DNA from 3 places in the Mesorhizobium sp. M2A.F.Ca.ET.067.02.1.1 genome. Region 2 is predicted to be linked to each of the others. Evidence: predicted binding sites of a transcription regulator. Region 2 holds the regulator's gene; each other region holds the start of a gene.

What was found. Region 2 encodes LexA, which represses DNA repair genes until DNA is damaged. Its sites were predicted from a motif close to TGTTCNNNNTGTGTTCNG; they were not measured.
Region 1: a site for LexA is predicted at 2,208-2,225, ahead of EOA28_RS24180 (single-stranded DNA-binding protein). Genes of this name have one in related genera too.
Region 3: a site for LexA is predicted at 3,467-3,484, ahead of recA (recombinase RecA). Genes of this name have one in related genera too.

The regions. Positions count from the first base shown of each region.
Region 1 covers NZ_RZSB01000431.1:478-5,125, forward strand. Annotated here, with positions in the region: gene EOA28_RS24155 (hypothetical protein) at 1-220, opposite strand, end outside; gene EOA28_RS24160 (ATP-dependent Clp protease proteolytic subunit) at 297-899, opposite strand; gene EOA28_RS24165 (SRPBCC domain-containing protein) at 916-1,392, opposite strand; gene EOA28_RS24170 (metalloregulator ArsR/SmtB family transcription factor) at 1,389-1,703, opposite strand; gene EOA28_RS24175 (cupin domain-containing protein) at 1,749-2,129, opposite strand; gene EOA28_RS24180 (single-stranded DNA-binding protein) at 2,326-2,844, shown strand; gene EOA28_RS24190 (OsmC family protein) at 3,107-3,532, shown strand; gene EOA28_RS24195 (MarC family protein) at 3,609-4,238, opposite strand; partial or broken gene EOA28_RS24200 (hypothetical protein) at 4,402-4,648, opposite strand, start outside.
Region 2 covers NZ_RZSB01000432.1:530-5,175, forward strand. Annotated here, with positions in the region: partial or broken gene EOA28_RS24205 (ComEC/Rec2 family competence protein) at 1-1,223, shown strand, start outside; gene lexA (transcriptional repressor LexA) at 1,217-1,951, opposite strand; partial or broken gene kynU (kynureninase) at 2,406-3,652, shown strand; gene EOA28_RS24220 (alpha/beta hydrolase) at 3,712-4,542, shown strand.
Region 3 covers NZ_RZSB01000383.1:904-5,616, forward strand. Annotated here, with positions in the region: gene alaS (alanine--tRNA ligase) at 1-1,984, opposite strand, end outside; gene recA (recombinase RecA) at 2,312-3,409, opposite strand; gene EOA28_RS22780 (carbohydrate kinase family protein) at 3,692-4,645, shown strand; partial or broken gene EOA28_RS40395 (pseudouridine-5'-phosphate glycosidase) at 4,686-4,713, shown strand, end outside.

The DNA of each region.
Region 1 (4,648 bases), on a different contig from region 2:
TGACATCGGTGTTGCCGATCTTGAACGAGCCGTCGCTGCCGGCGGGCTGCGCGTCATCGGGTTCCGGCTGCGGCGCCGGTTTGGCGATGCGATAGTCGCCGCTGACGCCGGGCAGTTTCTGCGACTGGCTGTCGTCGGCCAGTGCGGTGCCGGCCATCAAGGCGCCGGCAAGAGCGGCGAGGGCGGCGCATAAATGTCTGGACTGAACGGACCTGATCATGCGCGGACTATAGGGACGCGGCTGAAGCGATGCCAGACGCGCGGCGATCAAATTGCCGCGCGCCTACTCCGCTATATCAGGCCGCTTTCTTGCGCGTGTCATACACGTGGTCGACGAGGCCCCAGTCCTTCGCTTCCGCGGCGCTCATGAAGTAGTCGCGGTCGAGCGTGCGCTCCACTTCCTCGTAGGTGCGGCCGCAATGCCTGGCGTAGAGCTCCGTCATATGCTGCTTGGTGCGCACGATGTCCTCGGCGTGGCGCTGGATGTCGGAAGCCTGGCCCTGGAAACCGCCAAGCGGCTGATGCAGGACGATCCTGGTGTTGGGCAGCGCGATGCGGCGTCCCGGGGAGCCCGCCATCAGGAGAAACGAGCCCATCGAGGCGGCGAAGCCCATGCAGACCGTCGACACCGGACAGGAGATGTATTGCATCGTGTCGTAGATGGCGAAGCCGCTGGTCACCATGCCGCCGGGCGAGTTGATGTAGAGCGAGATCTCCTTGTCGGGATTGTCGGATTCCAGCGACAGCAGCTGGGCACAGACCAGCGCCGAGACATTGTCGTTGATCTCGCCATTGATGAAGACGATGCGCTCGCGCAGCAACCGCGAAAAGATATCGAAGGAACGTTCGCCGCGGCTCGACTGCTCGATGACCATCGGCACCAGATTGGCAATGCTCATGACGGGTTTCCTCTTATCAGGCCGCGCGCAGCATCATGCAGGGCGCATTGGCCGCGGTCGGGGTCTTGCGCGCATAAAGCGAGAGCCCGCAGCCGGCGCCGGCAATGGCCAGAACAGGCTCAGCCACCGGCACGAAGCCATCATGCACGATCCGAAGATGCGTGCCTCCGGAGGCTGTCCGGGCCAGCGTGAAGGTGACGATGCTGTCAAAGGCAGGAAGCTGGTCGGCATCCTTGTCGGCCGGCCGCTCGCGCCAGGAATAGCGCAGCAGCCGGCCAGGCTCGGCTTCCAGCACCTCGCATTCGATCGGCGCATCCGGTCCGGCAAAGGTGAAGCAGCTGCCAGCTTCCGCCTTGATGTCGTTCGGCATCATCCAGGCGGCCAGCAGTTCCGGCTCGGTCAGCGCCCGCCAGACCTTTTCCGGCGGATCGGCAAGCTCGCATTCGAAGCTGAGCGGGGCCTCTGCCGCTGTCGGATTCTCTGCCTTGGTCATTGGTCCATTCCCTTCAGAACCGTCTTCAACTTCTCGATGCCTTCCGGCCAGAAGGCGCGGTAGCGTTCGATCCAGCCGAGCAGCGGGTCGAGCCCCTGCGGATCGGCGCGGTAGTAGGCGTTGCGGCCAGCGCGCCGCTCGACCACCAGGCCGGCGCCGCGCAGAATGGCGAGATGCTGCGAGACCGCCGGCTGCGACACGCTCATGCCGGCGCGCAGCTCGGTCACTGTCATCTCGCTGGCGGTCAGCCGCTCATAGACGGCGCGACGGGTGGGGTCGGCGAGCGCCCGGAAAATCTCTGCTTCGATCATGCGGAAAGCATAAGTCGATACTTATAGATTTGGCAAGCGCTGTTTTTATGATGTCCAGCGCTTCACCGGATTCGCGGCTCCGTCGAAGCTTGCTTCGAAGATCGGCGATGCGAGCACGGCATGGATGTGGAGCATGCCGGACCCAATGTTGCGAAAGCCATGCCTGCGATGCGCCGGGATGATCAGCGACTGCCCCGCAGTCAGTACTGCTCGCCTGTCTTCGATCCACATTTCGGCCTCGCCGGCAATCACTGTCAGCACTTCCTCCACCGAATGCGAATGGGTCGGCGCCCCGGTTGCCGGTTCGACCCACTGTTCGAATATGCAAAGCTCGGCCGCGCCGTTGGCGGCGGCAACACGCATCCGCGTCTCCACTCCGGTCCGCCAAAGTTCGCGCGGCTGATCCTCATGTGTCAGGGTGTTCATTCGGAGATATCCCCTTTCGTTTCCCACACCAGGACACTACCTCTTGCTGACATTCCTTGACAGAAGCATCGGTTATGCTAGAACGAAAGAGGAACAAAAACCTTGTGGGAAAAGCCAGCCTTTACGGGCGTGGGCGGCCCTGAGGCTGTAAGGTGAGCGACTTAAAATTTGTTTCGGATGAGCGCGGAGAAGTACGATGGCGGGTAGCGTCAACAAGGTCATTCTGGTCGGCAATCTCGGGGCGGACCCTGAAATCCGCCGCCTGAATTCCGGCGATCCGGTCGTCAACATCCGCATCGCCACCTCGGAAAGCTGGCGCGACAAGAATTCGGGCGAGCGCAAGGAAAAGACCGAGTGGCATAATGTCGTCATCTTCAACGACCAGCTCGCCAAGGTGGCCGAGCAGTATCTGAAGAAGGGCATGAAGGTCTATGTCGAGGGCCAGCTGCAGACCCGCAAATGGCAGGACCAGACCGGCAATGACCGCTACACGACCGAGGTGGTGCTGCAGAAATTCCGTGGCGAGCTGCAGATGCTCGACGCGCGCGGCGAGGGCGGTAGCGGCCAGGTCGGTAACTATTCAGGCGGCAGCAGCCGTGGTTCCGATTTCGGCCAGTCGGGCCCGAACGAAGGTTTCAGCCGCGGTGGCGGCGGTTCCAGGGGCGGCGGTGGCGGCGGCGCGTCGCGGGAGCTGGATGACGAGATCCCGTTCTAAGCGTCTCGACATGGTCGTTTAGAGGAAGGCGATGTCGCTCGGACCGCTTCCGTCGGCGCCGCCTCCAATCCCATGGCATGCCTTCGCGGCCTTTGCCGCTTTAGCCATCCATCCTTCGCCGGCAGTAACCTTCATAGAGCGGGACACTTGTGAGGGCTTCGGCCGGCGTAGGCCGGTTCTCGGAACCCGCCATTTTCTGCGCGGCCTGACCTGAATCTCAACAGGCCTTAGCGCGGACCGGAATTTCTCAAGGAAGACCACCGTGAAAGCACGCGTCAAATGGGTCGAGGAACGCACCTTTGTCGGCGAATCCGGCAGCGGGCATAAGGTCGTGCTGGGCACGGCGCATGGGCCGGATGGGAAGACGCCTGGGCCGAGCCCGATGGAACTGGTGCTGATCGGCGCCGGCGGCTGCTCGGCCTATGACGTCGTGCATATCCTGGAGAAAGGCCGCGAGGCGGTCGAGGATTGCGTGGTGGAGCTCGACGCCGACCGGGCCGAGACCGACCCGAAAGTGTTCACCCGCATCCATATGCATTTCATCGTCAAGGGCCGCGCGCTCTCGCATGACAAGGTGAAACGGGCGATCGACCTGTCGATCGAGAAATACTGCTCGGCCAGCGCGATGATGGCGAAGACGGCGACGATCACGCATGATTTCGAGGTGGTCGAGACGGGGGCGCAGTAGGGCAGTAGGGCAGTAGGGCAGTAGGGCAGTAGGGCAGTAGGGCAGTAGGGCAGTAGGTGGGCTGCTTCGCAGCCTCTTAGGCTGCCATGAGCGCCCTGACGCCGTCGGCCACGAACTGGACCGCCAAGGCCGCCAGGATCACGCCGAGCAACCTGGTCAGAATCGAGCGGCCGGTCTGGCCGAGGATGCGGTCGATGCGTTCCGACAGCACAAACACCAGATAGGTGATGACGAGGCAGACGAAGATGATGCCGACCAGGGCTGCCTGCGCGGCAAAGCCTTCGAAATGTCCCGACAACAGCACGGTCGCCGAGATCGCGCCAGGGCCGGCGATCAGCGGGATCGCCAGCGGGAAGGCGGCGATGTTGTGGATCATGTCCTTGGTGATGGCGACGTCGCCGATCTTCTCCTTGCGGTCCTGGCGGCGCTCGAACACCATTTCGAAGGCGATGAAGAACAAGAGAAAGCCGCCGGCGACGCGGAAGGCCGGCAGCGTGATGCCGAACACCGACAGGATCGAGGCGCCGGCAACCGCGAACAGCGCCATGACCAGAAAGCCGATCACCGAGGCGCGCACCGAGACCTGTTGGCGCTCCTCTCGGTTCATGCCGCGCGTCACGGCGAGGAAGAGCGGCGCCAGCCCCGGCGGGTCGATGGTCACCAGTATGGTGACGAAGGCGTTGAACAGGCTGTCGAAACTCGGCATCGCTGGCCCCTCCCGCCAGGCGAAGCCCAGCCTCTGCAATTGGTAAAGCAAAGCCCAGGCGCTGGAAACAGGCGGGAAGATGGTTTCGCGAACCTGGTGAAGCCCGGCGGCGCAAAGGATGGCTACGGCTCTTGTTTTGTGCCGCTGCGATCTTCGGTAGTCATCAGCTCTCACCCACCCGCCGGGCCAAAAACTCCACCTCCATGCGCCAGGTCGCGCCGCCGTCATGCGAGCGCTCGCCCAGCCAGCGGAACGAGTTTTCGGTAATGCGCGAAAAGCTCCAGCGTACCGACGCGCCGGTTCCGTCGGCGCCGACCTGGACGATCGTGTCGCCCTCGGCGCTGCCGAGCTGCCGGCTGTAGTACTGATTGCGCGGGTCGCTCCAGAAGATGTGCCAGGCGTCGGCGCCG
Region 2 (4,646 bases):
TAGCGGTGCTCTTCGACCGCGCGGCTTTGACGATGCGCAACCTGGCAATCTCGGCGATTGCCGTCATCCTTGTCTCGCCACATGAAGTGGTCGGCCCGAGCTTCCAGATGTCCTTCGCCGCCACCGCGGCCCTGGTCGGCGCCTATGCCGGCTTTGCCGATTATCGCGCGGGCAAAACGACCGCGCCGCCGGTGAAGCGTTCGTTCCTGAGGTTCCTGTCGCGAAAACTGGCGGTTGGCGTGGGCGGCGCCGCTGTGACCTCGCTCATCGCCGGCAGCGCGACATTGCTGTTTGCGATCTGGCATTTTCAGCGCGTGTCGCCGCTCAGCCTGCTGGCCAATCTGGCGGTCATGCCGATCGTCTCGCTGATTGTCATGCCGTTCGCCGTGTTGAGCGCGCTCGCCATGCCGTTCGGCTTCGACGGTCCCTTCCTCTATGTGATGGGCAAGGGCCTGACAGCGATGATCTCCATTTCGGCATGGATTTCCGAGCGCTCGCCAGTCGATGCCGTGGGATTGATCTCGATCCAGTCGGTGCTGCTGGCGACAATCGCGCTCGTCATCGCGACCATGGCCACCACCTGGCTAAGGCTTGCCGCTGTGCCCTTCGCGCTCGCCGCGCTGCTGGCCATCCCGCATGTGCGCACGCCGGATGTGCTGATCTCGGAGGACGCGCATCTCGTGGCGATGCCGATCGGTGGCGGCGAGCTTGCCGTCAACCGCGAACGCTCCAACGAGTTCACCACCGACAATTGGAAGCGGGCGCTGAAGGCCGAGGACATCGTACCGCCGGAGACATTTGCCAAGGATGCTCTCGATATCGCCGACCCGGTCGACCTGCCGCCAGGCTCGCCCTTCTATTGCACCGGCGACCTCTGCATTGGCCGGCATCCGTCCAGCGCGATCGTGGCGCTCGCCGAAAACCGCGACAGCGCACGGCCCGCCTGCGGCTTTGCCGACCTCATCGTCATCAACGATGCGACGGCCTACAATCCCTGCTGGGATCAGCGCGTGCTTGTCGTCACCAAGCGCCAACTGGCGCGTGACGGCAGCGCCGCCGTCTTCTTCGATCCACAATCGGCAACCGCGCGAGCAACCATCCAATATGCGGTCGAAAAGCCATATCGGCCCTGGCACGAGCAGCGCAAATACACGCGCGAGGCGAGGGGACTGCCGCCTTATGAAAAGCCTGAGAGGGCCAAGCCCTCGAAGCCGGATCAGTAGCGGCGGATCAGCCCGACGAGCTTGCCCTGCACCTTGACCCGATCCGGCCCGAAGATGCGGGTCTCGTAGGCCGGGTTGGCGGCCTCCAGCGCGATCGAGGCGCCCTTGCGGCGGAAGCGCTTGAGCGTCGCTTCCTCATCATCGACGAGCGCCACCACGATCTCGCCCGGGCTCGCCGTGTTGGCGTTTCGGATGATGACGGTGTCGCCGTCGAAGATGCCGGCCTCGATCATCGAGTCGCCCTTGACCTCCAGCGCATAATGCTCGCCGCCCATGATCATGTCCGGCGGGACCGAGATCGAATGCGTCTGGTGCTGAATGGCGTCGATCGGCACACCGGCGGCGATGCGGCCCATCACCGGAATGGACACGGCTGAAGCGGCGTCGTCATCATTGCTGGGTGTCGGCGTACGTGAGGGCGCTGCCGGCTTGACCTCTCGACTTAGATTGCCCTGGCCGCCCTGGATGACGCTTGGCGAAAATTTCTTCGCGGCGTTCAGGCCGGGAGCGATCGAGTCGGGCAGGCGCAAGACTTCCAACGCGCGCGCCCGGTTCGGTAGCCGGCGAATGAAGCCGCGTTCTTCCAGCGCCGTGATCAGCCGATGGATGCCGGACTTCGAGGCGAGGTCGAGCGCTTCCTTCATCTCGTCGAAGGATGGAGGGATCCCGCTCTCCTTCAGGCGTTCATGGATGAACATCAGGAGTTCATGTTGTTTGCGCGTCAGCATTGGCGGCCCCCACGGGTTCCGAAACCAGAATCAGAAAAACAAACCCAGAACAAACACTATCTGTTCCAGTTGTGTTCCGCAACCGTTTAAAGTTTAATGAATTTCTTAAGGCGGGCGAAAGAATGTTGCATCCGACGGTGCCTGGCCGCCACCGGTTGGGCTGTGTCATTGATTCCGCTCGATTTTGCAATTCTCCTTATGCTGAAATTGAGAGGCGACATCGTCGCGGAGGTGCTGAAGGGATCCAGTCAGCTGACCCAACCATGTACCGTAACGTGAACGAAACGAACTCAAAATGCCAACCTTGGCGACGATTCCGATCCTCAGCCTTTGCCGTCTATGGACCAGCTAACATAGGACAGAAGGTTCTTGCCGGGTTGCGGACGGTGATGGGACAACCGCCTTGGTCGCCGGAGGGATGTAGCGGCCTGGGTCGAAATGGAGGCGGTAGCACATGAGGGGAATTCCCGATCTTGCCGAGGTCGTGGCGATGGACGCCGCGGACCCGCTGCGCCCCTTGCGCGATCGCTTTGTTCTGCCGGAAGGGGTGATATACCTTGATGGCAATTCACTGGGCGCCGCTTCGATCAATGTCTTCAACGAGATCGAGACGGCCGCGAAGCAGGAATGGGCGCAGGATCTCATCCGTGCCTGGAACACCGCCGGCTGGTTCGACATGCCTGTCAAGCTGGGCGACCGGCTCGGGCGTCTGATCGGCGCCGCGCCTGGCCAGACGGTGGTATGCGACACCACCTCGATCAACATCTACAAGGTCCTGCATGCGGCGCTCGCGATGCGACCCGACCGCTCGGTGATCGTTGCCGAAGGCGACAGCTTTCCGACCGACCTCTACATGGCGGAGGGGTGTCCTCGACGCGGCCCGGCGCGGTGCTGCGGCTCGAGGGCGTCGATGCGCCGACGATCGAGGAACTGATCGACGACCGTGTCGCGGTCATCCTGGTCAACCACGTCAATTACAAGTCCGGCCGGTTGCGCGATATGGCGGCCCTGACCCGCAAGGCCCATGACGCCGGCGCGCTGATCGTCTGGGACCTCTGCCACACGGCCGGCGCCCTGCCGGTGGATCTCGACGGCTCGAATGCCGATTTCGCGATCGGCTGCACCTACAAATATCTCAATGGCGGACCGGGCGCGCCTGCCTTCATCTATGCCGCCACCCGCCATCATCCCGACATCAGCCAGCCGCTCAGCGGCTGGTGGGGCCATGCCCGACCGTTCGCGTTCGAGCAGGGTTATGCCGCCGGCACGGGCATCCGGCGATTCCTGTGCGGAACGCAGCCGATGCTGTCGATGCGGGCGCTGAAAGGTTCGCTGGATCTCTGGGACGAAGTCGACATGACGGCCGTGCGCGAGAAGAGCGTCGCGCTGACGGATCTGTTCATCCGCCTTGTCGAAGCTCGATGCGGCGCGTTCGGTCTTGAGCTAGAAAGCCCGCGCAACGGCGCCGAGCGCGGCAGCCAGGTGTCGTTCGCCCATCCACATGGCTACCAGGTGATGCGCGCCTTGATCGAGCGCGGCGTGATCGGCGATTTCCGCGCGCCGTCGACCGTTCGCTTCGGCTTCACGCCACTCTATGTCGGCTACCGGGATGTCTGGGCCGCCGTCGAGGTGCTGGAAGACATCCTGCGCACGAGCGCCTGGCAGGAAGCGCGCTATGCGATCAAGGAGGCCGTCACCTGACTTCGAATGGCATGCCGAACAAAGACAACTCGAAATCGATCCGATCGCTGGAGGGGCCGGTGCTGGGACACCGCATTGTCGACTGGGATGACGCCTACGCCAACGGCGCGAACATCGCTGGCGGCGACCGCTGGCCGGCGGCCTGGGACGGCCCAGCTCAGGCATTTCGCGAAAAGCTGTTGGCGCAGGGCAGGGCGCGGCTCGACATCGTCTATGGCGAGGCGCCGCGCAGCCGGTTCGATCTCTTCCTCCCGCCTGCCGCGCCGAAGGGGCTCGTCGTGTTCATCCATGGCGGCTACTGGATGGAATCGGACAAGACATCCTGGTCGCATCTGGCCGCCGGCGCTGTCGGCCGCGGCTTTGCCGTCGTCATGCCTTCCTATACGCTGTGCCCGCGAACCAGGATCGGCGGCATCGTCAATGAAGTCGCGGCCGCGATCGGCAAAGCGGCGGCCATGGTCGAGGGACCGCTGATGCTGACCGGACATTCGGCCGGCGGACATCTCGCCAGCCGGATGGCGACGACGACTTCGCCGCTGGGCGCCATGGTGGCGCAACGCATACGCAAGGTCGTTTCGATTTCAGGCCTGCACGACCTTCGGTCGTTGATGTTCACGGCTTTGAACGAGACGCTGAACATCGACGAACGGGAAGCGTTTAGCGAAAGCCCAGCGCTGCTGCGGCCCGTGCAAGGAACCCGCATCACCTGTTGGGTCGGCGGCGGCGAGCGCTCGGAATTCCTGCGCCAGAGCGTATTGCTCGCCAACATCTGGACGGGGCTTGGCGCCGCTACCCAGTCAGTTGTCGAGCCGGACCGGCATCATTTCAACGTCGTCGATGGTCTCGCCGATCCCGACCATCCCCTGACCCGAACGCTGGTGGACGAATAACGATCGACGTTCTCAACGTACGAACGATCGACTTCGTCGACGTCCGGACCACCGGCGTTGTCGATCTATCAGCGCAGCATAAGCACGCTGCATTCGGCGCCAAC
Region 3 (4,713 bases), on a different contig from region 2:
GGCCGGTGCCCATCGACACGACGCGCACCTCGTCGCCATATTTCTCGCCGAACAGCGCCATGGCGCCCTCGGCGATGGCGTCGTCGACCGACATCAGCCGCGTCGTCACCGGGCTGTTCTGCACGACGATCTCGTTCGCCATGCGCTCGACCTCCTCGAGCTCATCGGCCGAGATCGGCTTGTTGTGGGAGATATCGAAGCGCAGGCGGACGGGCGCGACCAGCGAGCCCTTCTGCGCGACATGGGTGCCCAACACCTCGCGCAGCGCTTCGTGGATGAGATGCGTCGCCGAATGGTTGGCGCGCAGCTTCGAGCGGCGCGCATGGTCGACTTTGAGCTCGACGGCGGCACCGGTCTTGACCGTGCCTTTGACCACTTTGCCCAGATGCACAAACAGACCGTCGGCCTTCTTCTGGGTATCGGAGACCTCGATCGAGAAGCCCTCGCCGGACATCACGCCGGTGTCGCCCATCTGGCCGCCGGATTCGCCGTAGAACGGCGTCTGGTTGACCACCACGGCGACCGCATCGCCCTGAGAGGCGCTGTCGATCGTCTTGCCATCCTTGACCAGCGCCTGGACGATGCCTTCCGCAGCTTCAGTCTCGTAGCCGAGGAATTCGGTTGCGCCGGTCTTTTCGCGCACCGAGAACCAAATGGTCTCAGTCGCGGCCTCACCTGAGCCCGCCCAGTGCGCACGCGCCTCGGCCTTCTGCCGCTCCATCGCGTCGGTGAAACCGGCGATGTCGACCGAGATGCTGCGCTGGCGCAGCGCATCCTGCGTCAGATCGAGCGGAAAGCCATAGGTGTCGTAAAGTTTGAAGGCCGTCTCACCGTCCAGCATATCGCCGGCCTTGAGCGTCTCGGTCGCGTCCGAAAGCAGGCCGAGGCCGCGCACCAGCGTCTTGCGGAAGCGTGTCTCCTCAAGCTTCAACGTCTCGGTGATCAGCGCCTCGCCGCGCACCAGCTCGGGATAGGCCTGTCCCATCTCGCGCACCAGCGCCGGCACCAGCTGCCACATCAGCGGTTCCTTGGCGCCGAGCAGCTGCGCGTGGCGCATGGCCCGGCGCATGATGCGGCGCAGCACATAGCCTCGCCCCTCATTGGACGGCAGCACACCGTCGGCCACCAGGAAGGAGGATGAGCGCAGGTGATCCGCAATCACGCGATAGGACGCGACGTTCTCCGGATTTGGCCCCTGGCCGAGCGCCGAGGACGCGGCATCGATCAGATGCCTGAACAAGTCGGTCTCGAAGACGCTTTCGACGCCTTGCAGGATGGAGGCCATGCGCTCCAGCCCCATGCCGGTGTCGATCGAGGGCCGCGGCAGGTCGATCCGCTCTTCCTTCGTCACCTGCTCATACTGCATGAACACCAGGTTCCAGAATTCCAGGAACCGGTCGCCATCTTCTTCCGGGCTGCCGGGCGGGCCGCCCCAGATATGCTCGCCGCGATCGATGAAGATCTCCGAGCACGGGCCGCACGGGCCGGTGTCGCCCATCGCCCAGAAATTGTCCGAGGTCGGAATGCGGATGATGCGGTCATCCGAGAAGCCGGCGATCTTCTTCCAGTAAGCCGCCGCCTCATCGTCGGTGTGATAGACGGTGACGAGCAGCTTGTCCTTCTTCAGGCCAAAACCCTTGGTGATCAGGTTCCAGGCAAGCTCGATCGCGCGCTCCTTGAAATAGTCGCCGAACGAGAAATTGCCGAGCATCTCGAAGAAGGTGAGATGGCGGGCGGTGTAGCCGACATTGTCGAGGTCGTTGTGCTTGCCGCCGGCGCGCACGCTCTTCTGCGCAGTAGACGCCCGCGAATAGGGACGCTTCTCCAGGCCGGTGAAAACGTTCTTGAACTGCACCATGCCGGCGTTGGTGAACATCAGCGTCGGATCGTTGCGCGGCACCAGCGGGCTGGAGACGACGATCTCGTGGCCCTCCTTGCGGAAGTAGTCGAGGAATGTCGACCGGATGTCGTTCACGCCACTCATTGCACACTGCCTTTTTCGCAAGAACCACCGGCCCGGCCGGCGGCAAATGGGCTTTGGTATTTCAGAAGATAGATGGGCCTTTTAGCGATAGCTCTTGAGCCTGTCCAGAAACACGGAGTTGGGCCAATCGGCAAGCGGGCAGCGGCTCAACACCGCCCGCGAAACGCAAAACCGCCGGCGCGAAGGCCGGCGGTTCGGGTACGCAGTACTCAAGAACGCGATTACATAAGCATAACCAAATAAACCAGCATTGTGGCCGAACTCCGGCTAAGCCGACGAATTGCCTGAGCCGAACAGGAACCGCTGCGCGATCTTCCTGGACCGGCCCTACATGGCGCCGGCTTCGTCCTCGAAACCGTCGTCGCCGCCTTCGGAGCCGCCATTCTCAAGGAATTTCTCGGCGATCAGCCCGGCATTCTGCCGAAGTGCCATCTCGATCTCGCGCGCCGTGTCGGGATTGTCGCGCAGGAACAGCTTGGCGTTCTCGCGACCCTGGCCGAGACGCTGCGAATTATAGGAGAACCAGGCGCCCGACTTCTCGACCACGCCGGCCTTGACGCCGAGATCGACAAGCTCGCCGGTCTTGGACACGCCCTCGCCATACATGATGTCGAACTCGACCACCTTGAAGGGCGGGGCCAGCTTGTTCTTGACCACCTTGACGCGGGTCTGGTTGCCGACGACCTCGTCGCGGTCCTTGACCGAGCCGATGCGGCGGATGTCGAGGCGCACCGATGCGTAGAATTTCAGCGCATTGCCGCCGGTCGTGGTCTCGGGCGAGCCGAACATGACGCCGATCTTCATGCGGATCTGGTTGATGAAGATGACCATGGTGTTGGAGCGCGAGATCGAGGCGGTCAGCTTGCGCAGCGCCTGGCTCATCAGGCGGGCCTGGAGACCGGGCAACGCGTCGCCCATCTCGCCTTCGATTTCAGCGCGCGGCGTGAGCGCCGCGACCGAATCGACCACCAGCACGTCGATGGCGCCAGAACGGACCAGCGTGTCGCAGATTTCCAGCGCCTGCTCGCCGGTGTCGGGCTGCGAGATCAGGAGGTTCTCGAGGTCGACGCCGAGCTTGCGGGCATAGACCGGATCGAGCGCGTGCTCGGCATCGACGAAGGCGCAGATGCCGCCCTTCTTCTGCGCTTCCGCAACCGTGTGCAGCGCCAGCGTCGTCTTGCCCGAGCTTTCCGGCCCGTAGATCTCGACGATACGGCCGCGCGGCAGCCCGCCGACGCCGAGCGCGATGTCGAGGCCGAGCGAGCCGGTCGGTACGGTTTCGATCTCGACCGCCTGCTCGTTGGCGCCGAGCCGCATGATCGAGCCCTTGCCGAAAGCGCGCTCGATTTGCGACAGCGCCGCGTCCAGAGCCTTTGATTTGTCCACTGCCTTATCCTCTACAAGCCGCAAAGTATTCTGAGCCATGATACATCACCCCTTGGTCGTCAATGAAGGCCGGACAATCCGTGATCCCTGCTGTTTTGTACCTTTTTTGTTCTCATTTGGCAAGGGGCAACAAATATTTGAAAAACAATCAATATCTGGATTTGTTCTATTTTTGTATCACCAGGGCTAGTGCGGAGCACAACCGCTGGTCCAGAAGAGATTTCGATGTCCGGCCGTCCCGAATCGCCATCCCGATTGCAGGGTGACCCGGGGAAACCTAGTGTGCGCAGCCGCACGATCAATGAAAGTCAGCGACCCGAAATGCCGACATCCCCACCTATCCTGGCCCCAACGATCCTGGCTTTGGGCGGCGCCCATATCGACCGGCGCGGCCAGGTCTCGGGCACCTATGTGCCAGCCGCCTCCAATCCCGGCATGATGCGCGAGGATGTCGGCGGCGTCGTTTTCAACGCGCTGCGCAGCGTGGTGAAGCGCGGCGTGTCGGCCTCGCTGATCTCGGTGCGCGGCGGCGACGCGGCGGCGGATACGGTCGCCTCGGCGATCGACAACGCCGGGATAACGGACCTCTCGGTGGTGTTCCTCGACCGCACGACGCCGAGCTACACGGCGCTGATCGACGCCGAGGGCGAATTGATCGTCGGATTGGCCGACATGGCGCTCTACGACCTCGCCTTTCCCAAGCAGATAAGGCGTTCCAAGGTGCGCGAGGCGATCGCCGCGGCCGACGCCATCCTGTGCGACGCTAACCTGCCGACCGCGGCGCTGGAGCGCCTGGTTGCGCTGGCCGGCGGCCGGCCGGTCTTCGCCATCGCCGTCTCGCCAGCCAAGGTCGTCCGCCTGGCGCCTCTGCTCAGTGATCTGTCGCTGCTCTTCATGAACCGCCGCGAAGCCGCCGCGCTGGTTGGCGCCGAAATGTCAGGAGAAGCCCTTGTCGACGCACTCAGGCAGGTCGGCCTGAACGCCGGCGTGATCACGGCCGGCAGCGCTCCGGTGCTGGGCTTCGACGACGCCGGCATCTTCGAAATCGACCCGCCCGCGCCGCGCCGGGTCGCCGACGTGACCGGCGCCGGCGATGCGCTGACCGGCGCGACGGTCGCCGCCCTGCTGCGCGGGCTGCCGCTGCGTGCCGCGCTACGCGAGGGCGCCGCGGCGGCGATGCTCGCCATCGAGAGTCCAGAGGCCGTGCCGTCCCTCACGACCGCCAATTTCACGCAGGCGCTTGCCCTTGTGCCGGAGGCACGGGAGGTGGCATAGGGCCACCGACAATCTACTTCCTCCTTGTCGGAGAACAGCCATGACGCCGGAAACCGCCCGCCCCTTCG